DNA from 2 places in the Fusobacterium sp. DD2 genome. Region 2 is predicted to be linked to the other one. Evidence: riboswitches for the same ligand, from Rfam matches in the RefSeq annotation. Region 2 holds a riboswitch; the other holds the start of a gene.

Region 1 (18,556 bases), on a different contig from region 2:
ATTGAACCATTTAATATTTTTTCCATCAAAAAGCAGGTCATTTGCATCATTTAAATTATGACCACCTTTACAAAGTACTGCACAAGAGTACTTGTCATATATTTTCTTTGAGGCAGTTATCATATCCTCACTTGTTTTTATCTCCATTCCACTTAAGATTTCAGCTTCTGGAATATTTGGAGTAATCACTGTAGCTAGAGGAAATAGTACGTCACACATAGTTTCTATCGCTTCATCCTCTATAAGTTTTGAACCACTTGTTGATACCATAACTGGGTCAACTACTATATTTTTTGCATTATATTTTTTTAGTGTATCACCTATTGCCACAATGAGTTTTTTAGATGATAACATCCCTATTTTTACAGCATCTGGCATAATATCAGAAAATACTGCATCAAGTTGTTTTTGTAAAAAATCTACACCTACATCAAGTATCCCTGTTACTCCAAGAGTATTTTGTGCTGTAAGAGCTGTAATAACGCTCATTGCATATACTCCATTCATAGTCATTGTTTTTATATCAGCCTGAATTCCTGCTCCACCTGAACAGTCACTTCCTGCTATTGTAAGTACCGCTTTTTTCATCTATTTCTCCTCCACCATCTTCTCAGTTAATTTTTTCAGTTCCTTTGTTGCTTCCTCAATATTTTTTTGCCCATATATAGCACTTATTACAGCTATTCCCACTATTCCACTGCCTTTAAGTTCCATAATATTATCTTTAGATATTCCACCAATAGCTATTACTGGAATACTTACTGCTTCACATATAGCTTTTAATGTCTTTTTATCCACTGCCACTGCATCATCTTTTGAATTTGTAGCAAATACAGCTCCTACTCCTAAGTAGTCAGCTCCCATCTTTTCAGCTTTTATTGCCTGCTCCACAGTTTGTGCTGAGACTCCAAGTATCTTATCTTCTCCAATAATCTCTCTTACACATCCAGCATCCATATCCTCCTGACCAACATGAATACCATCTGCTCCCACTTTTACAGCTACTCCTACATTGTCATTTATAATAAATGGACAAGAGTATCTTCTGCATAGCTCTTTAATTCTTACTGCTTCCTTATAAAACTCTTCCTCTTTAAGATGTTTTTCTCTTAACTGAACACAGGTAACTCCACCTTTAAGTGATTTTTCAACCTGCTCATCTAAACTCTCTCCATCTAGCCATTTTCTATCTGTAACAGCATAAAGAAGAAGGTCTTTTTTATCTATCCTCATATATTGCTCCTCTATCAAGTCTATTTCCAGTCATATTATAGATTGCATCTATCAATCTATCTCTATAAGTTGAGTTACCATCCCCATCTTCCATATTCTCCCAACCTATCTCTCCTACTACTCCCATCATACATACAGCTGCAGCAGTTGCTTCAAGTGGATGATCTGGATTTGCAACTAAAAATGCAGCTATTAAAGCTGAAAGCATACATCCAGTTCCAGTTATCTGGCTCATCTCTTTTCTACCATTTCTTATAACAAAACATCTATTTTCATCACAAACCAAGTCAATAGCTCCAGTTACTGCTATTATTCCCTTTGTTTCCTTTGCAAAAGCTTTTACAAATTCAATGCTTTTATCAAGATTTTCATCAGTTATCTTATCATTTATATCAGCATCTACTCCTACAGCTCCACCTTTTCCTGAGAAAAGAACCTTAATCTCAGATGTATTTCCCTTTATTACATCAAATCTAAACTCTTTCATAAGATCTAAGGCTGTCTTAGTTCTAAGTGTGCTAGCTCCTACTCCAACAGGGTCAAGTACCATCTTATGACCTAATTCCTGTGCCTTTTGTCCTGCTGCAAACATAGCTTTGATACTGTTTTTATTCAGTGTACCAATATTGATATTAAGTCCTCCACAAATTGCAGTAATCTCAACTGCATCTTCAGGTTCATCTGCCATTACAGGACTTGCACCAGTTGCAAGTAACACATTTGCAACATCATTTACAGTTACATAGTTTGTAATATTGTGTATAAGTGCACCATTTTTTCTTAGGTTATCCAAATATTTTCCTAACATATATGCCTCCCAAAAATTATTAGAAATAAAAAAAGTGCTCACCAAATAGGTCAGCACTTGCTCTTAGTTTTTTCCCTACGTTGGCATTATCCAAATCAGGTTAAGGGTCTAAATTACAAAATTTACTCTCAGCCCATTGCAATGAGCTCCCCCTCACTTGTTATCAATTTCCATTATAATTATACTACAATATATATTTTTTTCAATAAAATTAAATATTATTTTTCTTTAGCCTCTTTTTTCTTAAGCTCCTCATAGTGTTTGCACGCCATATTCATTTCGCACTCATTACATTTAGGACGTCTTGCTATACACTTATCTCTTCCCTGTAAAATAATATAGTGGGAAAAATCTATCCACTTATCTTTAGGAACTATTTTCATCAAATCTTTCTCTATCTTTATAGGGTCACTTTCCTTAGTAAGACCTAAAAGGTTAGTTATTCTCTTTACATGGGTATCCACAGTTATACCATCTGCAAGTCCCCATACCTCTCCTCTTACAACGTTAGCTGTCTTCCTTCCAACACCAGCTAACTTTACAAGTTCATCCATATCCTGAGGTATCTTTCCACCATATTGAGATAAAAGCTGCTCACTGCAAAGCTTTATATTCTTAGCCTTATTTCTGAAAAATCCTGTACTTCTTATCATCTCTTCTATCTCTTCCTGAGATAAAGCTGCAAATCCCTCTGGAGTATTCACTTTTTTAAACATCTCCTCTGTAACAATATTTACCCTCACATCTGTACATTGTGCAGAAAGTATTACAGCAACTAAAAGCTCAAAAGGTGTCTTATAGTTCAGTGCACACTTTGGTTTTCCAAATTTTTCCTCCATCTTTTCAAGAACAATTTTTACTCTCTCTTTTTTTGTCATATTTCCTCCTGTATATAGATAATAGCAAAACATCTGCTCTATAATAGATTTACTATTAATAAAGCAGATGTAATTTTTTAAGTATTTAATCTAAAGTTTTTATAAATAGCATGTGCTCTAAACCTTTGTACTCCTCAACTCCATCAAACTGGAATCCAAGATGCTTAAAGGCACTTAGAGATGGTGTGTTCTCCTCTAAAATATATGCTAAAACAATAGAGATCTCTGGATGTCTCATTCTCAATTCATCAATACTTAAATCTATGATTTTTTCACTGTATCCCTTATGTCTTATACCCTCTACAAGATAGACATTTATTGTTGCACACTCTCCATCAATTTCAAATTTGACACATCCATAAAATTCACCTGTCTCAAGATTTGAAACTGTATATAGAAGATAAGCATCTGAATGAATAAGAAACTGATACCACTTCTTATGAGTTTCCCATTGTTTTTCAGGATTATCACAATATTTTTTTACATAGTTGAGATGTATATATCTATATATCTCAGGAATATCATCCTCTACTGTTTCTCTTAATAGGATCAAACTAAATCACCTGTCACTATTTTAAAACTACTCTATATATCTTTTTCTTACCTATTTTAACAACGAATTCTCCATCTTCAAATAGATCTTCTGTTACTTGCATTGCAAAGTCTTTAACTTTTTCATCTTTTACTGTAAGTCCATTTTGAGTTACAAATTTTCTTCCTTCACCTTTAGATTTTATTAATTTATTTTCTAATAATAGATCTAAAAGTTCCATTCCCATTTTTGAAGTTTCAAAATCAATAGCTGGTACATGAGACATATCTCCACCATCGCTAAATGCAGCTTCTGCTCCTTCTTGAGCTTTTCTTGCTTCCTCTTCTCCGTGGATTAATTTAGTAACTTCAAATGCAAGTACTTTTTTAGCTTCGTTGATCTCTTTTCCTTCTAAACTAGCAAGTCTTCTTACTTCGTCCATAGGTAGGAATGTAAGTAGTGCTAAACATTTTTCTACGTCAGCATCATCAACGTTTCTCCAGTATTGATAGAATTCATATGGAGATGTTTTTTCTGGGTCAAGCCATAGAGCACCTTTGGCAGTTTTTCCCATTTTCTTTCCTTCACTATTTGTAAGAAGTGTACATGTCATAGCATATACTTGTTTTTGTTTTTTCTTTCTAACTAGATCTACTCCAGCTATCATGTTAGACCATTGGTCGTCTCCACCTAGTTCCATTACACAACCATATTTGTCGTTAAGTACTAAGAAGTCATATCCTTGCATTAACATATAGTTGAATTCTAAGAAAGAAAGTCCAGCTTCCATTCTAGTTTTGAAACATTCTGCAGCAAGCATTTTGTTTACTGAGAATTGAGAACCAATATCTCTTATAAAATCAATATAGTTCAGTCCTAAAAGCCAGTCAGCATTATTTACAAGTAAAGCCTTTCCATCACTGAAATCTATGAATCTTTCCATTTGTTTTTTAATAGAAGCAACATTATGAGCAATTGTTTCTTTAGTCATCATTTTTCTCATATCTGTTCTTCCACTAGGGTCACCTATCATTGCTGTTCCCCCACCAACTAGGGCAATAGGTCTGTGTCCAAATCTTTGCATATGTGCCATAAACATCATAGCAATAAAGTGTCCTACGTGAAGACTGTCTGCTGTTGGGTCAAACCCTATATAAAATGTGATCTTTTCCTTTCCAAGAAGTTCTCTCATCTCATCTTCGTGAGTAAACTGTTTTAAGTATCCACGATCTAGCAATACATCTAATACATTTCTGTTATCCATATTCTCCCTCTCCGTTATTCCATTTTTTAATATTTTAACATAAAACCATTGGTTTTTAAAGTCTTTTAAAATCAACATCTCTTAATTTTTGTCATAAAATTGTATAGTATACATTATACTAAAAAAAACAAAAAAACGCCACAATTAATTTTTATATTACCATTTTTTTAGTACTTTTTAGCATCAAAAAGGCTGTTGCATTTCAAAATTTATAAAATAAAATTCTTGGCATTAGAGATTCTTTCGTTATTTATGCAGCGAAACAGAATACTGAAAATTTGACTGTTTGAACGAAGTGAGTTTCAAATTTTCTTTCTGTAAGCAAAATAAATAGAAAGAATTGATAGCTAAGAGAATTTTATTTTATACTGATTTGCAACAGCCTCTACTCTCATACTATATAATATAATTTTAAATATTCTCTTTTTCTTTTTTCAATGCTATTCCAATAGATATAAATAGTCCCCCAAAAACTATTATACATCCAAGTGACATCATTGCTATTGCACTGCTTCCCATATGACCCTCCTAAATTCTAATACCTTCTTTTATAACTACTGGTTCTTCCCATTTCTTCTTATAGAAGATTGTTGCACATATAAGCATTGTTGCAACAGTTCCCCATCCAAATACAAGTCCTCCAAAATTAACTTCTGTAACACCTTTTATAAAGTTTGTTACCACTGTAATTCCAAGAAGTGTTGGTGTAACATATTTAAGTAGGAAATCAAACCATTTACCAATTTTAAAATCTGAATGTTCATTTGCAGCAATTCTAATCTTATCTATTCCATAGTATCTGCATACTAAGACTGGTTCTATAAGTCCTAAAGTTGCTATTATATAGTTTCCTACATGGGCATCTACTATATCAAGTATGTAGTTAAAACCTGCATATGTAGAGAAACATGCACTTCCTGTAAGACCTACAAGTGAGATTATTGATACAAGCTTTTCTCTTTTGATATTAAACTTATCAAGTGCTCCTGTTGTAAATGATTCAAGCATTGATAGACTTGATGAAAGTCCTGCTACAAATAGACATAGGAAAAATACAAATCCGATTATTCCCTGAAGCACAGTGTTTGATGTAATAGTTGAAATTGCTATTGGGAATGCTATAAAAGCTATTCCAGCTCCATTACCAAATGAGTTAAAGTCCACACCAAGATTATTTACAAGATATCCCAATGTTGAGAATACTGTAATCCCTGCAATTATATCAAATGAAGCATTTGATAATACTGTTATAAATGAGCTGTTTACTATATCCCATTTTTCAGGAATATATGATCCATAAGCTATCATAACTCCAACTGCCAATGTTGTTGAGAAAAATACCTGTGCATATGCTGCAACCCAGATACTAGGATTTAGTATCTTTTCAAAGTTTGGAGTAAATAGTGCATTAAGACCTATTGCAGCTCCATTTAATCTAACTGAGTTAAACATAAAGATAACCATTAAGATCATAAGAAGTGGAGTAAATATTTTAGAAGCTTTTTCAATTCCTCCTGAAATCCCCTTCTTAACAATTATCCAGTTACCAAACCATACTACAAGTATAAATCCAAGCATATATTTACTGATTCCTGCTCCAAAGTCAAATGGTCCATTGGCACTTCCAACTATCATCCCCATTAACTTTCCAGGATCAGACATCCAGTTTATAAATCCAAAAGCATGTGCAAGTGAATATACCATAAATACCACTGAAACTGATATGATTGTACAATAGAACATCATAACCACAATAGGTATCATTATTTGAACCCATCCAAACCATTCAAATCTCTTCCCCAAGGTCTTGAATGCTTTAGTTGATCCTCCACGGACATTTCTACCTAACTGATACTCAAGTATCATAAGTGGAACTCCGCAAGTGAATATAGCTACGATATATGGAAGGAAAAATGCTCCTCCGCCATTTTTGTATGCCTGAAAAGGAAATCTCCATAGGTTTCCAAGTCCTATTGCAGCTCCAACTGCAGCATAGATAAATCCTTTTCTACTGTTCCACAACTCACGTTTAGCCATGTTATCCTCTCCTTTTTTCTGTTTTTTAAAATAAAAAAAGGCAATCTGCTAGATTGCCTTTAAAATTACTATTTATATAATATATCTCCACGCACTCATGGAAATATACAATCAAAAATCATATTATTTCAGAGTTACATAGATAGAGATATGTTATCAATAGACATAAGCCAACTTCTAACATTTTTTAATCTGCTATTTGTTTTTTCTATGTAGCTCCACCACCAACATTGTAGCATAACGTTAGATTGTCTCATGTTGATAACCTCCTCTTTTTTTATTCTTAGAACAAGTATAGTATAAAAAAACTCATTTGTCAATAGTTAATAACCTTTTAAAAATGAGGCTATTGCATTTGTAAAATTATAAAAATAAAATTCTCTCTGGTATCAATAGTCTCTATTTATTTTGCTCACAGAAAGAAAATCCGAAACTCACTTCGTTCAAACAGTCGTATTTTCAGTATTCTGTTTCGCTACATAAATTACGAAACTATTTCTAATATCGAGAATTTTAATTTTTTACAAACTTCCGATAGACTCATTTTTCTATAAACTATTGAGATTTTTATCAAGATATTCCATCACATCTAAAAGGGAATCAAACTTTCTAGTAGCCAGTTTATCCTCTTCAGGAGTAAAATGAATTGTATCCTCAACTACAAAACATCTTATTCCACCATTGTGAGCAGCAGTAGCACCATTTACAGAATCTTCAATAATTACTGCTTCATCTTTTTCCACTCCCATTTTTTCACAAGCCTTATTAAAAACCTCAGGATCAGGTTTACTTCTTGTTACCTCATCACCAAATACAAAGTCATCAAAATAATCATAAACTCCTGTAAATTTAAGGTTTCTCGTAGCACTCTCTCTTCTCGTTGAAGTTGCAACAACACATTTAAGTCCAACTTTTTTTATAAATTCAAGAAGTTCAACTACACCTTTTTTTAGCTTTACTCCTCCTTCAGCTTTCATAATCTCCCTTTGTTTATCTCTTTTTCTTTCAATTATCTCTTTAGCCATATCAAGACCGTATCTTTTAGCTAAAATCTCAGTAGTTCTTGCATAATTCCCACCTTTGATTTCTCTTAAATCCTCATCTGTAAGCCCCAGATTCATCTCATCACTAATTGCAAACCATGCCATATTAGCAAGTCTTTCACTGTCTAAAATAACTCCATCCATATCAAAAATCACTAATCTCAAACTCATAATTTCACTCCATTTGTTAAATATATATTTCCATATAATTTTACCACTATAACAGTGTAAAGACAACTTTGGTGTAAATAAAAAAGAGAAACCATAAGGTCTCTCTTAACTTAAAAAACAATGAACCATTGTTACATATGCTATTGTTCCACCTGCTATACTTAAAAGCATATTTCTCTTGTATATGTGAAGCCCTATAACAATTGCACTGGCTATAAATTTGCATATTACACCTTTAGGATCTGCAAAGGATATATCTTTATATGAATATACAACTAAAAGCCCCATTACAGCAAAAGGAAGAACTCTTCCTAAATATTTTACAAAATCTGGTATTTTCTCTGGATCTGGAAAAAGTATAAAAGATATACATCTTGTAAGTACAGTTCCAAATACAGCAAGACCAATAGTTATAGCTATCTGATATTGTGTCATCTATAGATCCTCTCCCTTTTTCTTAAAATAGCAAATACTACAAGCATCAATGCCATAGCTGGTACAACGAAATAATCCGGTCTAGGCAGAATGTTTCTAAAAATCAAAAATGAGATTATAGAGCATATAAGCCCTGCAATAGCTGGTGTATGATTTTTTTGAGTAAGCCATTGTTCCATAAATATAACTAAGAACAGTGCTGTTAATACAAAATCCAGTCCCTTTATCTGTATAGAGATAAAGTTGCTAAGTATTGCACCTATTGTAGCTCCACCTACCCAATAGATGTAGTTAAGCCATGTAATATGCAGCATAAACCACCCCTTATCTATATGTGGTGGCAATTTTACATCACAGTTGATGGAAAAACTCTCATCACAAAGTCCAAATATCAGAATATATTTCTTCCATCCTGTATTTTTAAACTTATCTAACATTGAAAGTCCATAAAATATATGCCTTGCATTTACCATCACTGTAAGAAAAAATATAAGCATTGGATTAAATGGAGAACGTAATATCTCCACAAATAAAAATTCAAGTGAACCTGCAAATACTGCAGCACTTGTTACAATTGGATAGATCATTGGAAATCCTGCTTCCCTCATGATAAATCCGTAAGACATCCCTAAAAATAAAAAACCTGCCAAAATTGGTATTGTTCTTGGAAAAGCTAATTTTAAAGCTTCTTTACATCTTGACATAACTTTTTTCTCCTTATTTTCTTCATATTGTTGTAGATACCGATTAGAATTTTACTACAATTTCTATAATTATGTCAATTTATTTATAATATTTTTATTTTAAATACTATTTTTTTAGTACAAACTTCCTTTAAAAGATGCTTTTTTCCTTTGACAATACTATATAAAAGAAGTATAATATCTATACAATCGTATAAGGATTGGGGGTTCATACATTTCCTTTACCTTGACGGAAGGGTTAGAAAAGTTCGTCCTAGCGAAAATGTGTTACCGTTTTTTGAAAATTTTCGGTAGACCCTAGCTTGGGAGAGTATCTTCGTGACGTAAACAAGTTAAAAATTTTCAGATTAAGAGGTATTGTAATAATTTTACTTTACCTCTTTTTCTTTTTTAGATAATAAAAAAAGCTCCCTTCAAATGAGGGGAGCTTTAATTTACTCAACTATTTTTTTATGTTATAGAATACGTTAATTCCGTTGTATTGAGCCATTGATCCTAATTCTTCTTCAATTCTTAATAATTGGTTATATTTAGCCATTCTGTCAGTTCTTGAAGTTGAACCAGTTTTGATTTGTCCTGCATTTGTTGCAACAGCGATATCAGCTATTGTAGCATCTTCAGTTTCTCCAGATCTGTGAGAAACTACTGCAGTCATTCCAGCTCTTTTTGCCATTTCGATAGCATCTAAAGTTTCAGTTAAAGTACCGATTTGGTTAAGTTTGATTAAGATTGAGTTTCCAGCTTTTAATTCGATTCCTTTTTTAAGTCTAGCTGTGTTAGTTACGAATAAGTCGTCTCCAACTATTTGAACTTTATCTCCGATTTTAGCTGTTAGTAATTGCCATCCAGCCCAGTCGTCTTCTCCTAATCCATCTTCTATTGATTTAATTGGGTATTTTTCAACAAGTTTAGCATACCATTCTACCATTTCTTCAGAAGATCTTACTACTCCACCTTCTCTTTTGAAGTGGTATTCGAATTTTCCGTCTTTTTCTTCGCAGAATTCACTTGAAGCAGCGTCAATAGCGAAAGTTACGTCTTTTCCTGGTTCATATCCTGCAGCTTTGATAGCTTCCATGATTAGGTCAAGAGCTCCTTCTGTACCATTGATTTTTGCTGGAGCATATCCACCTTCGTTTCCTACGTTAGTAGAATCTCCCATTTTCTTTAATAATTTTCCTAAGTGATGGAATACTTCGCATCCCATTCTCATAGCTTCTGCAAATGTTTTTGCTCCTACTGGTTGGATCATGAATTCTTGTACGTCAACTGCAGAGTCAGCGTGAGATCCTCCGTTTAGGATGTTCATCATAGGTAGAGGTAATTCTTTAGCGTTTACTCCTCCTAAGTATTTATATAGAGGCATTCCTAATGCTTGAGCTGCTGCTTTAGCTACTGCTAAAGATACACCAAGTATAGCGTTTGCTCCTAATCTTCCTTTATTTGGAGTTCCATCTAATTCTATCATAGCTGTATCTATTGCAACTTGGTCAATAGCGTCCATTCCTAAGATAGCTTCTTTTATTTCAGTATTAACGTGGTTAACTGCTTTTAAAACTCCTTTTCCTAAGAATCTTGATTTGTCTCCATCTCTTAATTCTACAGCTTCATAAGCTCCTGTTGATGCTCCTGATGGAACTGCTGCTCTTCCCATTGCTCCACATTCTAGCATAACATCTACTTCAACTGTTGGATTTCCTCTTGAATCAAGTATTTCTCTAGCTACTACATCGACTATTCTTGTCATCTAAAAAACCTCCTAAGTGTTTTTGTTTATTAATAATTATATCACAATTTATTATCTTTTTAATATATTTTAACCAATTATTCTTTTACTCTTATAACTTTAACTGAGTTTGTAGTTCCTTTTTGGAATATCTTTTCTCCACAAGTTGCTACTACGATATCTCCTGGTTCAGCAAGTCCTAAATCAACTGAAATCTTTTCAGCTAATTTAAAGAATGATTCTAATGTTTCAATGTTTTTATCACAGTAAGGTACAACACCTCTTAAGATTGACATTTGGTTAGCTGATATTTCATCATTAGTAATTCCAAGTATAGTTGCTTGTGGGAAGTATCTTCTCATATCTCTTACAGCTCTTCCTGATTGAGTTGCAACAGCTATTACTTTTGCTCCTAATTCTTCACTTACGTCAGCAGTTCCTTTTGCCACTGCAGAAGTTATTGTAGCTTTACGTTTGCTGAAGTTTCTTTGAACTTCTACTAATGGATCCATTTTTTCTGCAACATGAACCATTACAGTTACAGCTTCTACTGGATATTTACCTTTAGCTGATTCTCCTGATAACATTACACAGTCAGTACCGTCTAATATAGCATTTGCTACGTCGTTTACTTCTGCTCTTGTTGGTCTAGGATTTTTGATCATAGAGTCAAGCATTTGAGTAGCTGTAATAACTACTTTTCCTACTTCATTACATCTCTTAATCATCATTTTTTGAGCTACTGGTACAGCTTCAAGTGGGATTTCTACTCCAAGGTCTCCTCTTGCAACCATGATACCATCAGATGCTGCTAGGATTTCTTCGAAGTTATTTAATCCTTCTCTATTTTCTATTTTAGAAATGATTTTTACTCTCTTTCCACCATTTTCATCTAGTACTCTTCTTACTTCTCTTACGTCATCAGCTTTTCTTATAAATGAAGCTGCAACATAATCTATTCCTTGTTCACAACCAAATTTAAGGTCGCTAATATCTTTGTCTGCAAGTGCTGGAAGATTTACGTTTACATTTGGAAGGTTAACTCCTTTGTTTTCTCCTAAATCTCCACTATTTTGTGCAATACATTTTACTTCGTTTCCTTTGATTTCTTTAACTGTAAATGCAAGTAGACCGTCATCTATAAGAACTGTATCTCCAACTTTTAAGTCACGAGCAAATCCTTCATAAGTAACTGCTACTCTCTCTTTATTTCCTATAACTGATTTGTCAGTTGTTATTGTAAATTCTTGTCCTGCATCGATAGATACATCTTGACCACCTTCAAGTTTTATAGTTCTGATTTCTGGTCCTTTAGTATCTAGTAATAAAGCCGCTCTTATTCCAGTTTCCTTTTGAGCTTGTCTGAAGTTAATTATTCTATTTCCGTGCTCTACGTAGTCACCATGAGAGAAGTTTAATCTCATCATGTTCATTCCTGTCTTTAAAAGTGTCTTTAACATTTCCACTGATTCTGTTCTAGGTCCAATTGTACAAACTATTTTAGTTTTTTTCAATATCCTCACCTCAAATAAATATTATCTAAATTGTTTCGTAGTTTACACAGTTTTTAAAAATATACCCTTACCCAATAATTAACCTTTTAGTATAAACTTACCTATATTGAATTCTATACCAATGTAAATATTTTATCAAGAAAATTAACGTATAGTTTTTAACCTTTTTATGAGTACTTTTTGACTTTAGGTAAAATTAGTTTTTTATTTTCAATATTGGTATAAAGTCAAATAATTCAAAGGTGGTATAAGGTATTAATTTTTTGTAAAAACCTCTGATAAACTTACTAAAAATTTAATATCAATAAAAATTATCCACTTGTATTTGAAAAAATCATAAAACCAAGAGTGATTTTTTTGAATACAATTAACAAATGTTCACTCAAATCTCATTATATAAAAACACCCCTTTGAAACAAATTTTGTATCACCAGGGGTGCTGATATCATTATTATATCAGAATATGTTCAAAAATTTACTTTGACATCTCTGTTACGAATTTCTTTGTTATCTGTTGAGGTCTTGTTATAGCTCCTCCTACAACTACTGCAAAAGCTCCTAATTCAAGTGCTTTTCTTGCTTTAGCTGGAGTATCAAGATTTCCCTCACCAATTACAGGTATAGTTACTGCTTTAACTACCTTTTCTAACTCTGTTAAAGGGTCATTTCCCTTAGTGTAACTTGTATATCCAACAAGTGTAGTTCCTACGATGTCAAATCCAACCCTTTGAGCTTCTACGGCTTCCTCTACACATGAGATATCTGCCATAAAAACCTGATCTGGATACTTAGACTTTGCTTCTTTCATTAGATCTTCAAGCTTACGACCATCTGGTCTCTCTCTTTTAGTACCATCTATAGCAATTACATCTACACCTTCAGCTGCTAATGCATCTATCTCTTTCATTGTTGGTGTAATGTATACCTGGTTATCACCATATTGCTCTTTTATTATTCCTATTATTGGAAGTTTAACATTCTTTTTAATCTCCTGAATATCAACAACTGTGTTAGCCCTTATTCCAGAAGCTCCTCCTACAAGTGCTGCATATGCCATTCTTCCCATAATAAATGAACTGTGTAATGGTTCATCAGGTAATGCCTGACAAGAAACAATAAGTTTTCCTTTTACTTCATTTAGTCTATTCATAATATTATACCTTCCTAATCTTATTTTGCCAATACTTTAAATATTACTTTCTTAATAGTCTCTGGATTTACACCATATTTTATAAGTGCCATATGTGGCTCTCCTGGGAATAGTGCTAAGAATCTTGTGTTATCAAGATGGATGTGCATCTTAGTCTTTCCTTGAGCAATTTCACAATCTCCAGCTTCATCATATGCTTTAGTTACTTTTACATCATCAGTATATCCAATTACTTCGTCTCCTTCTAAAACTACATGGATATCTATATATTTTTTATGAGTTTCATAGAATCCATCTTCCTCAGCTTTAGTTTTTGGAGCATCAGGGCAATTGAAATAAATTACATCTCCATCTATAACGTTTTTCCCAACTTTTGGATTTTTATATTTTCCTGCAGCTATAAAATCTATAGCTTTATCCAACTCTTCTGATATTCCCTTATATGTTTTAATATCCTTAATTTCTCCGTATATCATCTCATTCACCCTCTTAAAGTTTTTAATACTTTCATTCTAAAAAATATACCTTTTTATACTCTTTGTCAAAGTTTTTTTACTGAAATTTACTTATATTTTACCAATCTTTTTAAGTAAAAGATACTCTGCTCCAAGCATACCGGCATTATTTCCAAGTTCTGCAAATTTTACTTTCAGATTTTTCTTATAATTTTCTCCAAGTTTTCCATCTAGACTTTTTAATACTCTATTTAAAAGATAATCACCTTGCTTTGTAACTCCACCACCTATCACTATAAGTGAAGGGTTAAATATATATGCAATAGTGCTAAGTCCATCAGTAAAATAATCAATCCATCTGTCAACTATCTTTCTTATCTTTTCATCTCCAGATTTTTCAAGGTCAAAAATCTCTTTTCCATTGAGCTCTTTTCCTGTTTCCTCTTTCACCATTCTAACAAGTGCAGTAGCTGATGCATATCTTTCAAAGCATCCTTTTTTACCACAAAGACATTCCACTCCATCTTTTACTATTTGAATATGTCCAAACTCTCCAGCAACACATGTATCACCTCTAAAGATATCATCATTTAATATGATACCTCCACCAATACCTGTTCCAATAGTAAGGCAGATAAAGTTTTTAGCACCTTTTCCAGCACCTATCCACTTTTCTCCCAATGCTGCACAGTTAACATCATTTTCAAGAACTGCTGGAAGATTATATTTATTTTCCAGTCTTTCTACCAGATTTGTTCCAATCCATCCAGGTATAATTGGATTTCCTCCAATTACTTTACCTATGCTTCCATCTATCTGTCCAGTTCCTGATACAGCAATTCCTAAAATCTCTGATGATAGATTTTCATCAATTACTTTACAAATATTATTAAAAAGATTTTCTACTCCTTTTGAGCAGTCTGTAGGGAACTCCCCTGTTGAAAGGATAGTTCCATTTTCTCTTAGAAGTCCATACTTTACAGCAGTACCTCCAATATCAATTCCAATTACTTTCATTTCTTCCTCCATATAATACCCATATCCTATAATAGATTGAGAGAGTGAACGTATCCACTCTCTCTTTATCTTAACATATTTTACTCTTTTATCCCATTATTAAGTTTGGAAGGAATGTTATTATTGATGGGAATATAGTAATTGTAACTAGAGTTAAGAATATAGGTATCAAGAATGGTAATACCCCTTTGGTTACCGTACTAACTGGCATTTTACCTACTTGTGCAACTACAAATAGTGCCATTCCCATAGGTGGAGTTAAGATTCCAATCATCATATTAAGAGTTGTCATTACTCCAAAGAATATCAAGTCTATTCCAACATTTGCCGCTACTGGTATAAGCATTGGCAGTACTAAGAATTGAAGTGCTAATGCATCTATAAACATTCCTAAGAATAGTAGAAGTGCATTAATCATTATAAGTACTGTAAGCTTAGAGTCAGCAAAGTGCATAAATCCATGAGCTATCTTCATAGCTATCTGTTCTCTTGCTATCATATCTCCAAAGAATGTAACAGTTATAATCATAAGAACTGTAACACCACTGATTGCCATTGCTTCAACACAGTGTTTGAAGAAAGATGTAAGAGTAAGTTCTTTATAGATAAATGCTCCTAAAATTACTGAATACATAGCTGCAACAACAGCTGCTTCAGTAGGAGTAAATAGTCCTGAGAAAATTCCTCCAATTATTATAACAGGTGTAAGTAGTGCCCAGAAAGATTCTTTAAATGCGTGTACCTGCTCTTTAAAAGTACATTTCTTAGCCTTTCTATAACCTCTTTTTTTACATATAAAATAGTTCATTATCATTAGAGCTATTGTAGTTAAAACACCTGGAACAAATCCAGCCAGGAATAGTTTTGCTATTGACTGGTTTGCAATAACTCCATATATAATCATACTGATACTAGGTGGAACAAGTGGTCCTATGATACATGAAGCTGCAGTGATACCTCCACAAAGGTCATCATCATAACCTTCATCTCTCATAGCTTTTATCTCAAGTTGTCCAAGTCCTCCAGCATCTGCTATAGCTGAACCAGACATTCCTGAGAATATTAGGGAAGCTGCTACGTTAACGTGTCCCATACCTCCAGTATAGTGACCAAGTAAAGCTTTTGCAAAGTTAAATATTCTCTCTGTGATACCTGAACCATTCATAAGTATTCCAGTAAGGATAAAGAATGGCACACTTAACAAGCTGAAACTGTTTAAACTGTCTATTAGTTTTGCTGAAGCAAAGTACACTACATTCCATCTTCCTAACGAGAAGTAGAAAAGTGTTGCTGCCATTAGTGACCAACCTACAGGTACTCCAGCAAATATCATTACAAGCCATACTGCAATTGTTACAAATCCTGCATATTGTGCAATATGAATATAGTTAGAAAGTCTTAAAACATCAAATAATTTAGGGTTAACAGCAAGTATAGCAACTATGGCTATAAATGCTATTACGAAAAATATAGGTTTTATTAGAACTTTTCCATTTTCATAGTTCTCTTTATATGCCTGATAGAAACGATAAATCATAAGTATTGCAACAACTGGCATTGCTAAATACATCCATCCACTAGATATCTTAAGTGATACAAGTTCAAATATCCATTTTTTCTTGTATAAAATATTTCCTAAATATCCCATAAATATTATACAGATAAATATTATAATTTGAGATATTGTAAAAACAACTTTTTGCACCTTAGGTGAGAATCTTGTAAATAGGAAATCTATAAGTACATGTGACTGACTTCTTATTCCCATACTGATTCCTAGCATCCCAACGTAAACAAATATCAAACCTGCAAGTTCCTCACTCCAAGTCAGAGGGCTTCTAAATACCTGTCTTGCAAGTATTTGTAATACAAGGATGACAAACATCCCCATAAACAGAGTTCCTCCGATCCACTCTTCTAACTTATCAATAATTTTCATACTTACTCCCTTATTCCTTCTGTCCTTCTATAATTTCTGCTACTATCTAACAGAGTTTATTTCTTTTATTGCTTCTTCTCCAACTTTTCCATTTTTCTTAATGTATTCATCGTAAACTGGTTGCATTGCAGCTTTAAATTCATCAGTATTTGGTTCAGTGATTGTTACACCGTGGTCTTGGAAGAATTGTTTTAAATTAGCTTCTTCTGTAACAAATAGATTTGTATGATATTTAGCTGCGTCAACTGCTGCATCTTTAACTACTTTTCTTAATTCTGGTGTTAATCTATCCATAGTATCATTTGACGCTAAGTATAATTGGTCATTTATAATATGGTTAGTCATTGCAAGGTATGGTTGTACCTCATAGAATTTTTGAGCTCTGATTGCTGATAATGGATTTTCTTGTCCATCAACAGAGTGAGTTTGTAATGCTAAGTATACTTCTGAGAATGCCATAGGTGTAGGTGATGCTCCTGAGTATTTAGCATAGTTAAGGTTAGCTGGTGCTGTAGGAACTCTTAATTTTAATCCTTCCATATCTTTTATAGAGTTGATAGCTTTGTTTGAAGTAGTTTCTCTAGTTCCGTTATAACCTTGAGCTAAAATAGTGATTCCTAATTCGTTGTAGATTCTTTCCATTAATTTTTTACCGAATTCTGTGTCCCAAGTAGCTCTTTGCATGTGTTGGAAATCTTTCATCATGTAAGGTAATGTGTAAGCTTCAGCTTCTGGGAAGAATATTGAGAATCTTCCAAGTTCAGCAAATGTAAAATCTAGTGCTCCACCTTCAAGTTGTTCAATCATACTTCTGTCGTCTCCTAATTGTCCACTTGGGAAAATAGCGATTTCGATTTTTCCATTTGATTTGTCTTTAACCTCTTTTGCGAAGTATTCAGCTGCTTTGTATTCATTTGAAGATGTTCCTGCAACCATTCCCATTTTCAAATTGTATTCAGCAGCAAATGCAGCGGTAGTCATTACCCCAAATAAAATTCCTAATCCGATTAAACTTTTTTTCATAATTGAACCTCCTACGTTTTAATTTATTCCTGTCTTAGTCTTCCATGTTTTCGTTAAAAATGATTCTTGATTTTGATATATCCCAAACACTATCAAGGTTCTTTTCCTTGTATAGTATTTCAAACATTTTCTTTCCTGCACTGTATCCCTCAGAAGAAATCTCCTCCATAACAGTGGCAGTTATGATTCTTTTTTTCAGTAGATTTTTTATAATTCTACCTATTCCATTTGTAACAATCTTTTTCCCATTAAGAGTTTTCTTTGGAAGTTTCTCCAAAATATCATGGGCATATCTATTTATGTAAATTCCTTTTATATCATCATTTTCACAAGCATTATGTATGAGCTCAATACTGCTTTCTATTCCATTTCCATTTATCGGTCCAATAACCTTGATGTCTGTCTCTTTTATTCTATTTAAAAATCCATTTAAATAAGCCTTAGATGAAACTTTGTCATCTCCATTATCTATAACTAGCAGCTTTTCTCCTGAACGTAAAAGTGTTGCCATTATTCCAGCAGCAATCTTACCCTGTTTTTCATGGTCAGGTCCCACGTGAGGCACATGTTCATGTAATCCAATTCCCAAAGATATAACCTTAATCTTTGAAAGATGTGGTTTTAATA
Region 2 (13,721 bases):
GAACTTTCCATATACTGTTTATTGGAAACAAGTGAGTAGTTTACCAGTGAAGCAACTGGAAATATATCCTCAAGTTGCATAGTATATCCTATAGTAAATTCTCCAAATACAATTGCAAATATCTGTAAAAAGGCTGATAAAAATATATTCTTTAAAATTGGAAACTCAACATATATAAAACGTTGTAATGAGTTTTTACAATCTAAATCTCCACTCTCAAGTACTTCTCTTGGAAACTTCTTAACATACTGATACATAAATGAATACCCTATTGGAATAACAACAATCAGATAACCAAGTATTAAAAGAAATGCAAGTGGTATATCAAATAAGACATTTAGGTAATATAAAGTTATTGCCAAAAATGCTCCTGAAATACCCAAATTTGAAAATATTAAAATATCTGTAAATCTATTATAATTCTTTATAATTATATATATTAAAACTACTGAAATAGCACTTACTACTATTGAAATTTTCAGTGAGTTAAAAAGGCTTTCAACAACTGCATAGTCCTCTATAAAATCTGGAGAAAATAGATTCTCATATGCTTTTATAGTAAATTTTCCAGTAATGACATTTACAAAAGAGTATAGAAATGAAAATGCTACTACTGCATATTGCAGTATTGCATAGATAAAAGAGTATATTCCCAGAACAGGGTTAAGTCTCTTACTCTCAGGATTTCCTGTAAGCTCATATTCTTTTATAAAAATTCCAAAAAGGTTTAAGATTATCAATACAATAACCTGAATTATACCAAGATACATAGCCTTTGAAAAATTAGCACCACTCATCAGTGTATTTGCAATTTCAACTTCTATTATTGAATATTTAATTCCACCTAATGATAATACAATTCCTAAACCTAAGAAGCAATATGTAAATACCAGTATAAACCCTCTAAATATTTGTGGCATAATAAGTGGAAGCTGACCTCTAAAAAAGATAGTAATATTATCAGCACCATCTCCTTTCATAGCTTCAATTATCTCTTTTGGAATTCTCTTCAATCCCTCTCCTATATACTTTACAAATATTGGTGAGTTGTAAAATACATTAGCAATAACAATAGCCTTTAAACTATATAGTATATTCATCTCTTTAAATATCTCCATATTAAATACAATGGAGAAAATAGTGACAACTGATATCACTGGAAAAAAGAATGGTATAAATATCAAACCATTTATTAGTTTTGTCAGAAAATTTCTTTTGTATGCTGAATAGTACGCTGGGATAAGTGCAATAAGAAAAGCTACAACTGTAGAGTAGAAACTCTGTTTTACTGAAAAGAACAGTACATCTAAAATATTTTGCTGAGATAGTTCCCTAATCTTATCTATATGGAAAAAATCTCTTGCAAAAAAATACACTGGTAACACCCAGGCCAGTCCGCAAACTAAATTTATTGTAATTGACGTAAATCTCTTTGTATTCATAATTCTCCCATCTCTTTTATCATTTATATTTATAGTATATCAAATTTGATAATATATTTCTATCAAGCTTTATTTTTTTCAATTATTGTGTTATGATTTATTATAAATCAGTTTTTGGAAAGGTGAAATTATGCTATATTTGTTATATGGAGATACAGCTCCACTTCAAATTAAATATGAAGAGATTATAGGTGAAATAAAAAATAAATATCCAGGTATTAGGGAGAAAATTTTTGATGGTTCAACAGATGATATTTCATCTTTTTTTGACTCAGTTTCTACAAATTCAATGTTCTCTCCTCACGAACTAATTATTTTAAAAAGAGCAGAGGATTGTAAAAATTTAGCAGATATTGGTAAAAGTCTTAAAATGTATAATCTTGCACAGAAAGAAGTAGTTATTGTATATGAAGAGTTTTTAAATGACTATGGTAAAAGAACAAATGAGATAGGTAAACGTGTCCTTAATGCTTTTACTGATATTGCAGAAGTTATCTGTTTTAGAAAAGAAAATGAACAAAAGGCAAGTTTATTTTATATTCAACAGACATTGAATATCTCACAAACAGAAGCAGAAACACTTCAGAATCTGATTGGAGATGACTTCTTTAAATTAAAAAATGAAATAGATAAAATTAAAAATTTTTTAGATGGAGATTCTTTTTCTCTGGAAAAAATAAAAAATATTATTTCAATAAATCATGAGGCAAATCTGAAAAATCTTATAGAGACTTTTCTTCTAACCCATGATTATAAAAATCTTTTAAGGTATCTTAAAGAAGAAAATCTATATCCTCTGTTTATGTATCTCATTGCAGATGAGCTAATAATGTATCTCAAACTTACTCTTCTTATCAAAACAGATAGATGTAGTAGAAACATTTCATATAATAATTTTAAAGACAATGTCTATGATGAAATAAAAGATTATTTTGCAAATGATAGAGGAGCTATGCACCCATATCCAGTTTTTCTAAAACTTAAAAATGTTAATCTCTTTGACGATAAACATCTTAAATCAAAACTTAGAAAACTAATGGAAATTGAGTATGATGTCAAAAGTGGTAATAAGCTTATAGATATAGAAGTGGAAAATTATATTATAAGTTTTTTTTAAAAGATAAATAGTGAAAATTAAGATACATTCCAATTTTAAAAATAAAGATTGGAGTGTATTTTTTTAAATCTTTTTTAATAAAATAAATTTTATATTATAAATATGATTATCGGACTTTAATAATGTGGGTCCTATCTAGACTTTACAATTACTGGATTTTTTGCTATACTTTTAAAAACTAAATTTTAAGGAGAAAAGAATGAAAAATAAAATTTTAAGCAGTTTATTTTTTGTCCTGTTTACAGTAATGAGTTTCCAGGCTCTTGGATTCGAATTACCTGAATTCAGTACTAGCGATATCCCTAAAATAAAGTACAAAAATGTAAGTTTAAATAGTCTAGAGGATATAGAAAAATATAAGAACACAGAAGATTTATACTCTTTTTCAAATGTAAATTTAGACCTTAATTCACTTACTATGAATCAAAAGAAGACGGTATTTGTAGAGCTTCTTCTACCAGCTATTGAAGTTGTAAATAGTGAAATAAACCATAATAAACAGATTGTTAAAAAATTATCTAAAAAAGAGTTTCTTAGTGAAAAAGAATATAGATATGCAAAATCTCTATTTAAAAAGTATAGAGTTCCATATGGAAAATGGAAAGAGCTGGATGATAGACTTCTTATATATCCAACATCTCTTATATTAACTCAGGGAGCTTTAGAAAGTGCCTGGGGAACATCAAGATTTTTTAAAGAAGGGAATAATCTATTCGGTATATGGTCAACTAATCCAAATGAACCGCGTATTCCTGCTAAAGGATCAAGAGCAGATGGATTTAGACCACATCTGAAAAAGTATAACTCTATAAAGGAGTCAGTTGCAGATATTGTTCTTACTCTTTCAAGAGGAAATCCATATAAAAAATTGAGAAGATTTATAAGGGAAAATAAAAGCCCAGAGGAGATAGCTCAGGGTCTTGCATCATATTCTGAAGAGGGAGAGTTATACGTAAGAAAAGTTATCAGTACACTGAAAAGAAATAACTTTACAGAGTATGATTCATAAAATTAAAAGCTAATAACAACAGATACAAAGCATTTTAATGCTATGCATCTGTTTTTTATTTATTTAATCATTTTTTATATATTTGATTATCGGACTTAATATGTTTTTAAAATAAAAAGGCTGTTGAAAATACAACAGCCCTTCGTTATTTATAAAGTAATCTTCCCTATATACTCTTTAACAAATTCTGCAATGTTATCATTTGAAACTACTTCACTAACCATACAGATTGTGTGTGCGCCTCTAGATATGATTTCATCTATATTGTGAGTTTTTATCCCACCTATAGCTACAAAAGGCATATCTATATTCTTAGTTACAAAATCCAGATAATCAAGGCCAACAGGTTCTGTATCTTTAGTTGTAGTTGGATATATCGGCCCTACACCTATGTAGTCAACATCCTTATTATAATAAGCAGTGAATGCCTGTTCAGGACTATGTGTTGAAAGGCCTATTATTTTATCTTTTCCAACGAGTTTTCTAACATCTGCTGGTGTCATATCATCTTGCCCTACATGAACTCCATCAGCATCTACAAGTAAAGCTAAATCTACATGATCATTGACAATAAACAGTACTCCATTATCTCTACATAGCTCTCTTATTGCCTTTGCTTCTTTTATCTTTTCTTTCATAGATTTATCTTTTTCTCTATATTGAATTATTTTTATTCCACCTTTTATCATCTCTTTAACACATTGGAAATTGCTTTTTCCATTGCTAAATTTTTCCCCTGTTATTCCATATAAACCATTTGGTATGATTTTGTCTCTAATCATTCTCACATCCCACCTGTAATATAATCTCTGCAACTTTTGCAGCTACCGTACAAACTTTATGCGAATAAGTTGCATAATTATCAATGTCACTATGTAAATCACCAACAATATAAAAATTGTTTCCCTTTTTTACTGTGACTATACTCTCTGTATTCTTTCCACCAATTCCAGATACACATATTAGTAACTTTCCACTATTATAAAACTCTTCCACCAAAAGAGATTTATACTCCTTTTTATCAAATCCATCAACTATAATATCACAATCAGAAAAATAATCTTTAATGTTATCTCTATCAAATTTAATAACGGAAAAAAAATAATGACCTTTTTTATTTATTCTTTTTAAATTTTCACATAACATCTCAGCCTTATATTTCCCTATCTGATCCTGAAAATAGAACTGTCTATTGAGATTTGATTCCTCTATCTTATCGAAATCTCCAAACTTAAAATCTGTAAATCCTGATCTAACAAGGTGCATAGCGACATTCGACCCTATGCCACCAACACCTGCTATCCCTATTTTCATACCAAAGTCTCCCAGTCTTTATACACAGGTTCAAGACCATGAGCTCTTATAGCTGCTACGATTTCTTCTACGTTTCTGCTATCTGTAATATCAAATTGTGCTGTAGATTCATTTTCATGTGAATAACCACCAACTTCAACTCTTGAACCAGCAGAGAATTTAGTAATTCCAAGGTTTAAAAGGTGGTCTCTCATAAACGCACTCTCTCTTGTTGATAGATTTATTCCAGCTTTAGGTTGGAAAATTCTATTAGCTAAAATAATTTGAACAAATGTTTTATCATTTACACTATAGCTATCTTTCAAATTCCCTTCAGCTTTATTAACTCTTGGGAAAGAGATACTAAAATCTGTATTTGGATAGTTATCAATTAAATATTTTAGATGTAAACCAGTTCTAAAAGCATCTTCTCTTATGTTTCCAAGTCCAAGTAGGGCCCCTATTCCTATAGTTCTTAATCCCGCTTTTGCCCCTCTTTCAGGTGTATCAAGTCTATATCTGAAATTTTTCTTTTCACCTGATAAGTGTACCTGTGCATACCTAACTTCGTCATAAGTTTCCTGATAAACAGTAAGTCCATCAAGTCCATATCCTTTAAGATAGCTATACTCATCTTCATCTAATGGCATAACTTCTATTGATACAGATGTAAAATGTTTTTTTAATACATTTATTGCATCTCTTAGATATTCCTTACTTATAAGTCCCTTTGCTTCACCTGTAAGAAGTAATATATTTTGAATTTCACTCTTTGCTATCTCTTCTGCTTCTTTTTCAATCTCTTCCATCTTCATATGACGTCTTTTTATATGATTTTTCTTTGAGAACCCGCAATAAATACAGTTACTAGTACAGTAGTTCGATACATAAATTGGAAGATATAAAGATATTACATTTCCAAAATGCTGTCTAGTAAGTTTTGCAGCTCTTACTGCCATTTCTTCTAAATGGTTTTGAGCTTTTGGTGATAAAAGATTTAAATAATCATATACTGAGCAGTGATCTTTAGATATGCTATTAACAATCATCTCATCTGTTACACTGTCAAAATATTTATTATAATCAAAATCTTTCCATTTCTCTAATTCATAGTAGTAACTCATTTGTTATCACCTAGATCTAAGAAATCTGTAAGTGGTGATGATGCACTTGCATATTTCTTTTCTTCAGCCATTTTAGATAAGAATGCTTCTCTTCCAGCTTCTACTGCTAATGCAAATGCTCTTCCCATTCTAACTGGATCCTGTGCAGTTGCTATTGCTGTATTTACAAGTACTGCATCACATCCCATTTCCATTGCCATTGCAGCATCTGATGGTTTACCAATTCCTGCATCTACAATTACTGGAAGTTTACTATTTTCAAGCATCATTTCAATAAGTTCCTTTGTTATAATTCCACGGTTTGACCCAATAGGTGATCCAAGTGGCATAACTGCTGCTGCTCCAGCTTCTTCCAATTTTTTTGCTGTAACTAAATCTGGCATTATATATGGAAGAACGATAAATCCTTCATCTGCTAAAATTTTTGTAGCTTTAACAGTTTCAGCATTGTCAGGCATCAAATATTTATTATCATTTATTATTTCAATTTTTATAAAATCTCCACATCCTGCTTCTCTTGCAATATGTGCAATTTTAACTGCCTCTTCTGCATTTCTTGCTCCAGATGTATTTGGAAGTAATGTCATATTTTTAGGAATATAATTCAAAATGTTTTCTTTGGGATTAGTGAAATTAATTCTTCTCAAAGCCATTGTTATTATTTCAGACTTAGATGCTTCTAACATAGGTGCTACTAAATTTTTATCTGAAAATTTTCCTGTTCCTGTTAACAATCTGCTACCAAACTTACGCCCTTTTAAAACTAATTCATCCATTTTACTATCTCCTTCTTATTTTTGTCCTATATTATGTATTATAAAATTATCCACCTGAAACGAAACTTAGAACTTCTACGACATAATCATTGGCTATTTTTTGGACTTTCCAGTCATTTTTTTTGATTACTTCATCATTTACTAAGACTACTGCTCCACCTAATTTTAGATTATTTTCTTTGGATAATCTTTCAAGAAGTTTTTCTACAGTAATCTCTGTTCCTTCAATTTCATATTTTTCTCCATTTAGTTTTATATTCATATAACTATCTCCTGCCTATATCATTTCATTACATCTTTTCATAGGACATAAGTCTCCACACATAGTGCAAACTTTTTCTTCAATTGGCATAGAAGATTTTCTATATTCTCTTGCTTTCTCTGGATCTAAACATGTTTCAAACATTCCTTCCCAGTTAAGTTCTCCTCTATATTTACTCATCTTGTTATCCCAATCTCTTGCTCCATTTAATCCTTTTGCAATATCTGCAGCATGTCCAGCTATTCTTGATGCCATTATCCCTTCTTTCATATCTTCTAAAGTTGGAAGTCTTAAGTGTTCAGCTGGTGTTACATAACAAAGGAAATCTGCTCCTGCTGATGCAGCTATTGCTCCACCAATTGCAGCAGTAATATGATCATATCCTGGTGCAACGTCTGTTACTAAAGGTCCTAATACATAGAAAGGTGCATTATGGCATAATTTTTTCTCAAGTTGCATATTTGTAACTATCTCATGCATAGGAATGTGTCCAGGTCCTTCAATCATAACTTGTACATTTTTTTCCCAAGCTCTTTTTGTAAGTTCTCCTAATATTAATAACTCTTGAATTTGAGGACCATCTGTTGAGTCATGAATACTTCCAGGTCTTAATCCATCTCCTAAACTTAGAGTTACGTCATATTTTTGGCATATATCAAGTAATCTATCATAGTGCTCATAGAAAGGATTTTCTTTATCATTTAATACCATCCATTGGAATAGTATTGATCCTCCTCTACTTACAACTTTAGTTAATCTTTTACTATTTTTTAATCTTTCAACACATGTTTTATTAAATCCTGCATGTATTGTTAAGAAATCTATTCCATCTTCACAGTGTTGTTCTACTACGCTAAAAAGATCATCCACTGTCATATCTTTAATATTTTTCCCAAGTTTTGCAACTGCGTCATACATAGGAACTGTTCCTAGCATAACTGGTGAAATCTCAACTAGCTCCTGTCTGAATTTTTTTGTATCACCAAATGTACTTAAATCCATTATTGCATCTGCACCGTATTCAATTGCTTTTTTAACTTTTACCATTTCCCCCATATAGTCACAGCTATCTTCTGATACCCCTAAGTTTACATTTACTTTTGTTTTAGTTCCTGTTCCTATTGCTCTTGGATAAATGTTTTTATGATTTTTGTTTCCAGGAATTATAACTGAACCTTCAGCTATTCTTTTCATTAAGAGATCCTTGTCCATTTTTTCATCCCTAGCTACAATCTCCATCTCTCTTGTAAATATCCCTTTTTTTGCTGCTTCCATTTGAGTACTATACATAACATCCTCCTAAAATAATTTTTTATATAAAAAAATAGCTCAATACCACGTACTGAGCTATATAATCCAAATTAATATAAGTTAAAATATATTAAAGTAATTATCTTGCTTCCCTACGCTGGTATTATCCATATCAGGTTCTAAGGGTCAGGACCGTATCCTTCTCAGCCAATTGGCTCCCCTAGCAAACTATTCTTTTCATTCGCTATTATATACTTATTTTTCTATACTGTCAAATTTTTATTTTTCTTTTATAAATTTATCTATTTCAAAAGCCGCTTTTTTCCCTGCTTCCATAGCCAGTATCACTGTAGCAGCTCCAGTTACAGCATCTCCACCTGCAAATATCTCTTTTCTAGTTGTTTTTCCATTGTCATCAGCTTCGATGCCATTCCATCTATTTGCATTTAATCCTTCTGTAGTTTCACATATAAGTGGATTTGGAGAAGTTCCAAGTGCCATTATTACTGTATCACATTCCATAATAAATTCACTTCCAGGAATTTTAGTTACAGATGCTCTTCCTCTTTCGTCAGGTTCTCCAAGTTTCATCTTTATACATTTAACCTCTTTTACCCAACCATTTTCATCACCAATTATTTCAACTGGGTTTACAAGAAAATCAAATTTAACTCCCTCTTCTTTAGCGTGGATTATCTCTTCTTTTCTTGCTGGAAGCTCACTCTCACTTCTTCTGTAAACTATTGTTGTATCAGCTCCTAATCTTTTTGCAGTTCTTGCAGCATCCATTGCTACGTTCCCTCCACCTACAACAAACACTTTTCTACCAAGTGTAATTGGAGTATCATAATCAGGTCTATTAGCTTTCATCAGGTTTACTCTTGTTAAAAATTCATTAGCAGAAAATACTCCATTGAAGTTTTCTCCTGGAATATTCATAAATTTAGGTAGTCCTGCTCCTGTACCAATAAATACTGCAGAAAAACCTTGTTCATCTATTAGTTCATCTACTGTTATTGTCTTTCCAATAATAGTATCTGTTTTTACAGTTACTCCCATTTCATATAATTTATTAATCTCTCTGTCTACTATATCATCCTTTGGAAGTCTAAATTCTGGAATTCCGTAACTTAATACTCCACCTAATTTATGCAGTGCTTCATATACTGTTACTTTATATCCCATTTTTGCAAGTTCTCCTGCTGCAGTTAACCCTGCAGGTCCACTTCCAATTACAGCGATTTTTTCTTTTTTCTCTTCTTCAATTACTACTGGAATTTCATTTTCTATTGCCCAGTCACCTACAAATCTTTCAAGTTTTCCTATAGCAACTGGTTGTCCTTTTATTCCTAACACACATTTACCTTCACATTGTGTTTCCTGTGGGCAAACTCTTCCACAAATTGCTGGTAAAGTTGAATATTTTGATATTACATCACTTGCTTTTCTAAGATCTCCATTTTTAATCTCTTTTATAAAAGATGGTATATCTATATTTACAGGACATCCTTTAACGCATAGTGGATTTTTACAATTTAAACATCTTTCTGCTTCTTTTTGTGCCTCTTCAAAGTTATAACCATAAGAAACTTCTGAGAAGTTTTTATTTCTTACATTTGGTTCCTGCTCTCTCACAGGAATTCTTCCACTGTCATCAATTATATCATCATGAATTGGACAGCTGTCATTATGATGTGTCTCTCCATCTTCTATTTTTAGTATATTTTTTCCTTCTTCAGTCTTATACATATTCTGTCTTCTTAAAGCTTCATCATAATCAACTTTATCTCCATCAAATTCTGGACCATCCACACATGCAAATTTAACCTTACCATCAATAGTAACTCTACAAGCTCCACACATTCCTGTTCCATCTATCATAAGTGGGTTCAAACTTACAGTATTTTTAATTCCATACTCTCTACATTTTAATGATGCAAACTTCATCATCATTATTGGTCCAATAAGCACTGCATGATCATACTTTTTATCTCTATTATTTATAAGGTCATCTATAACATCTGTTACTCTACCCTTTTTTCCAAAAGTTCCATCATCTGTACAGATATATAGATTTTTAGCAACTTTACTCATCTCATCTTTAAATATAAGAGTATCTCTATTTCTTGATCCAATAATTACATCTGCATCAATTCCATGTTCTTTAAACCATTTCACTTGTGGATATATAGGTGCTGTCCCAACTCCACCTGCAACAAAAAGGTATTTTTTCTTTTTTAATTCTTCCAGTGGTATATCTAAAAACTCACTTGCTTGACCTAAAGGTCCAACTAAATCCTGAAGATGTTCTCCTTCTTCATATTTAGCTATTTTTTTTGTTCCTTTTCCAACTACTTGAAATACAATAACTACGCTTCCTCTTTCAGTATTGTAATCACATATTGTCAAAGGAATTCTTTCACCCTTTTTATCAGCTTTTACTATAAGGAATTGTCCAGGTTTTGCTGATTTGGCAAGTAGTTTTGCCTCAATTTCCATGCTACATATCAATGGAGTTAACCATTTCTTTTTTAAAATTTTAAACATATATTTTTACTGCTAAAGCAGTTTCACCTCCAAAATTCTTATGACAATATTTTTTCTATTTCTAATAAAAGTTTTGCAATTTTCTCTTTTTTCTTTTTATCTAATTCATCAAATTTATTATTTATTTTTTTATATAAATCATCAAGTTGACCAATTTCAAAATCATAATTTATCTCTTCTGTATTTCTATATTCAAGATTTTGAGTTTTTCTACTTTTAATTATATCCATAACTCTTTTATAGTCAACATCATTATTTTCCTCATCTAATATTACAAATATATCTTCTTTTTCTTTATAAAATTGCTCTATAGCTCTTACAGGCAATATTGAGATAATCTGTTTTATTCTCTCATTCTTAGTAGCTTCAAAAAGCTCATATCTTTTTCTAAGTCTCAATGCAGTGTCTTTCTTATATCCATTGAATTCTATGTATTTTACATATAATCCTTCAGGACTTCCTTTTCTCCCTAGTTCATTAAATACCTCAGTCAAATTTTTTCCTAAAAGTATCATATTTTTACTTTGGATAGATAACATCTCAACTGATTTTTTCTCCAAAAACTCTACCAGTTCTCTATCATCTGTCAAATCACCAAATATACTGCTATCAACTTCAAAAACATCTGTGATTGCTATACTATTTTTATTTTTAACAACAACTTCACTATTTTCTTCTTTTTTCTCTTTTTTTCTTTTTGCTAACATAGCCTGGAATCTATCTTCTACTGTACTCATTTTATGCCTCCTACATTTCCATTATGATATCCAGCAAGCTATTTTGAGCTTCCTCTACTGTTTTTGCTCTACTCTCCCATACTGTTTTTCCTTTTTTTACAAGAGTCTCTATAATTGATGTCTCTTTTATAGGATTAGGGAATACAACATCTGTTTCCTCAATTATATTTTTCAATTTATTCATTATATCTTTTTGTGTTACTGTACTACGATATAGGTTTATTATTATTCCTTTTATCTTGTTTATACCTGCTTCTTCAATAACATTTATAATCCCCTTCATTGTTGGTATATCACAAAAAGCAGGAATTATTATTTTATCTGAACACTTAACAAATTCTGTATCTATCTTCATTGTTGGAATACTGTCAATTAATACATAGTCATATTCTCTTTTTAGGTGCTCTATAAAAATAGGCAATTTCTCCAAAAATCTTTGAGTAAAAAGAGAACTTTCCAATGGAATAAAATCAAGATTTTTTCTTAACTCTATCTTCTCTCCTTTTCCAGTCATTACCCAGCTTCTAAGACCTTTTTCTAAAGTAATCTCCTTTTGCTTACTCTCAGGAACTGTAAAATCTATGATATTATTTTGAGAGTCTGAAGTAAGTATCATTACTTTTTTACCCTGCATTGCAAGTCCATGTGCCAGTTGCACAGTCAGGAAAGTTTTCCCAATTCCACCCTTGTTTACTTTTAGAGTATAAACCTTTCCTATTCTCTCTTTCCTATCAATAGTTACAACTCCTTTTCCAGTTGTTATATTTACCTCATTATTATCTTTTTCTATTTTAAGTGTATTTACAATTGAAAAAGGAATATTTAACTTTGCAACATAGTAATCTTTATCCTTATATACCTTGCTGAAATTTACAGTGGTATTTTTCACATAATTTACTACATCACCGTGAATATCCTTCTCCTCTTTTTCTTCTTCTGCAAATCCTTTTTTCAGTGTAATAACTCCATCTGCAAAAGATAAAACAATATTGTTGTCATCTTTATCTATATCAAGTGATTTAGTAATAGTTTTATCTACTGTTAATACGGCGTTATTAAAGCTTCCATTTTTTTTGTAAAATAATCCTATCTTCTTCTTCATTATGCACTCCTTTACAAAAAAACTAAGTCGCATGTATGCGACTTAGTCAAATACTGCTTCTATATTGTATCGTATTTTTGGTATGAAGTCAATGATTTTTGTTCACAACCGTTGATTTATCCGTGCTTTGCACATATTTATCTAACACCTTTAATGTATAGTTTAATAACTCTTCTTTTAGATTCAGTTCAGGATGAATGAGTATATGTTCATATAATTCATCAATTATCTTTCCAATTATAGGTCCTTTTAAATTAAATTTTTCTATAAGGTCTTTACCATTTATAGCTAGATCACTTTTTCTATAAGGAATATTATTTTGAACTATCTTAAAGTGTAAAATTTTCATCCTATCTATTGTGGTAAAATCATAAGGTGGAAAATGTGCAATTTTATCTCCCTCTATAAGTCTGTAAAATCTATATATATCTTCACCTAGATAGTTGAGTTTCTTTTTTACAAAGAGTTCATCTACCTCTTTCCTATAAAAAAGATGTGATGCAACTAATCTATAAACTCTTTCAATGGTTTTTTTATCATATTTCAAACTTTTCATTACTTTCTTAGCAATCTCTGCAGAAACTAATCCATGATTATAAAAATGCATATTTCCATTTTCATCTATACTCTTACTTCTTCCTTTTCCAATATCATGAAAAAAAAGTGCAAGTCTCAGTACAAAATCCTCTTTAACAACCCCCATAGCCTTTATTGTATGCAAAGCCACATTCATTTTCCTTCCTCTTGAAATCTGATACAGATCCTTTATCTCACTCCATTGTGGAATAAAAGTTTCTATTACTCCAATGCTGCTCATTACTCTAAGAGGAGTCATGTTGGTTGCAACAATTATTTTATTAAATTCCTCTCTCACCCTTTCTACAGAGATATTTTTAATAAACTCAAGATTATCTTTAATAGTACTTAAATCAAATTTCATATTAAGATTTTTAGTTGCTGCAAATCTAAATGCTCTTAATATCCTCAAAGGATCCTCTTTTATTCTTCTTTCTGTATCCCCAATAAAACGTATATTTCTATTTGCAATATCATATTCACTA

Evidence for each region. Region 2 has a riboswitch for thiamine pyrophosphate ahead of thiC (phosphomethylpyrimidine synthase ThiC). Riboswitches for the same ligand answer to the same signal wherever they lie in the genome.
Region 1: linked by a shared signal. The riboswitch ahead of thiM (hydroxyethylthiazole kinase) and the one ahead of thiC (phosphomethylpyrimidine synthase ThiC) in region 2 are both predicted to bind thiamine pyrophosphate.

What each region holds. Positions count from the first base shown of each region.
Region 1 covers NZ_JADRHM010000027.1:4,724-23,279, reverse strand. The annotation lists gene thiD (bifunctional hydroxymethylpyrimidine kinase/phosphomethylpyrimidine kinase) at 1-588, opposite strand, end outside; gene thiE (thiamine phosphate synthase) at 589-1,233, opposite strand; gene thiM (hydroxyethylthiazole kinase) at 1,220-2,041, opposite strand; TPP riboswitch at 2,095-2,204, opposite strand; gene nth (endonuclease III) at 2,260-2,919, opposite strand; gene IX290_RS05800 (GNAT family protein) at 3,005-3,472, opposite strand; gene tyrS (tyrosine--tRNA ligase) at 3,489-4,715, opposite strand; gene IX290_RS05790 (MetS family NSS transporter small subunit) at 5,127-5,234, opposite strand; gene IX290_RS05785 (sodium-dependent transporter) at 5,244-6,752, opposite strand; gene IX290_RS11755 (hypothetical protein) at 6,887-7,009, opposite strand; gene IX290_RS05780 (HAD family phosphatase) at 7,301-7,966, opposite strand; gene IX290_RS05775 (AzlD domain-containing protein) at 8,072-8,401, opposite strand; gene IX290_RS05770 (AzlC family ABC transporter permease) at 8,398-9,105, opposite strand; gene eno (phosphopyruvate hydratase) at 9,548-10,852, opposite strand; gene pykF (pyruvate kinase PykF) at 10,930-12,345, opposite strand; gene IX290_RS05755 (N-acetylmannosamine-6-phosphate 2-epimerase) at 12,821-13,495, opposite strand; gene IX290_RS05750 (YhcH/YjgK/YiaL family protein) at 13,516-13,971, opposite strand; gene IX290_RS05745 (ROK family protein) at 14,062-14,967, opposite strand; gene IX290_RS05740 (TRAP transporter large permease subunit) at 15,056-16,906, opposite strand; gene IX290_RS05735 (sialic acid TRAP transporter substrate-binding protein SiaP) at 16,949-17,932, opposite strand; gene IX290_RS05730 (LacI family DNA-binding transcriptional regulator) at 17,964-18,556, opposite strand, start outside.
Region 2 covers NZ_JADRHM010000015.1:26,158-39,878, forward strand. The annotation lists gene IX290_RS03850 (ABC transporter permease subunit) at 1-1,442, opposite strand, end outside; gene IX290_RS03855 (hypothetical protein) at 1,573-2,559, shown strand; gene IX290_RS03860 (glucosaminidase domain-containing protein) at 2,759-3,568, shown strand; gene thiE (thiamine phosphate synthase) at 3,718-4,350, opposite strand; gene thiF (sulfur carrier protein ThiS adenylyltransferase ThiF) at 4,343-4,882, opposite strand; gene thiH (2-iminoacetate synthase ThiH) at 4,879-5,985, opposite strand; gene IX290_RS03880 (thiazole synthase) at 5,982-6,761, opposite strand; gene thiS (sulfur carrier protein ThiS) at 6,808-7,023, opposite strand; gene thiC (phosphomethylpyrimidine synthase ThiC) at 7,039-8,313, opposite strand; TPP riboswitch at 8,407-8,506, opposite strand; gene IX290_RS03895 (bifunctional dihydroorotate dehydrogenase B NAD binding subunit/NADPH-dependent glutamate synthase) at 8,554-10,821, opposite strand; gene IX290_RS03900 (hypothetical protein) at 10,860-11,558, opposite strand; gene IX290_RS03905 (ParA family protein) at 11,569-12,660, opposite strand; gene IX290_RS03910 (HD domain-containing protein) at 12,749-13,721, opposite strand, start outside.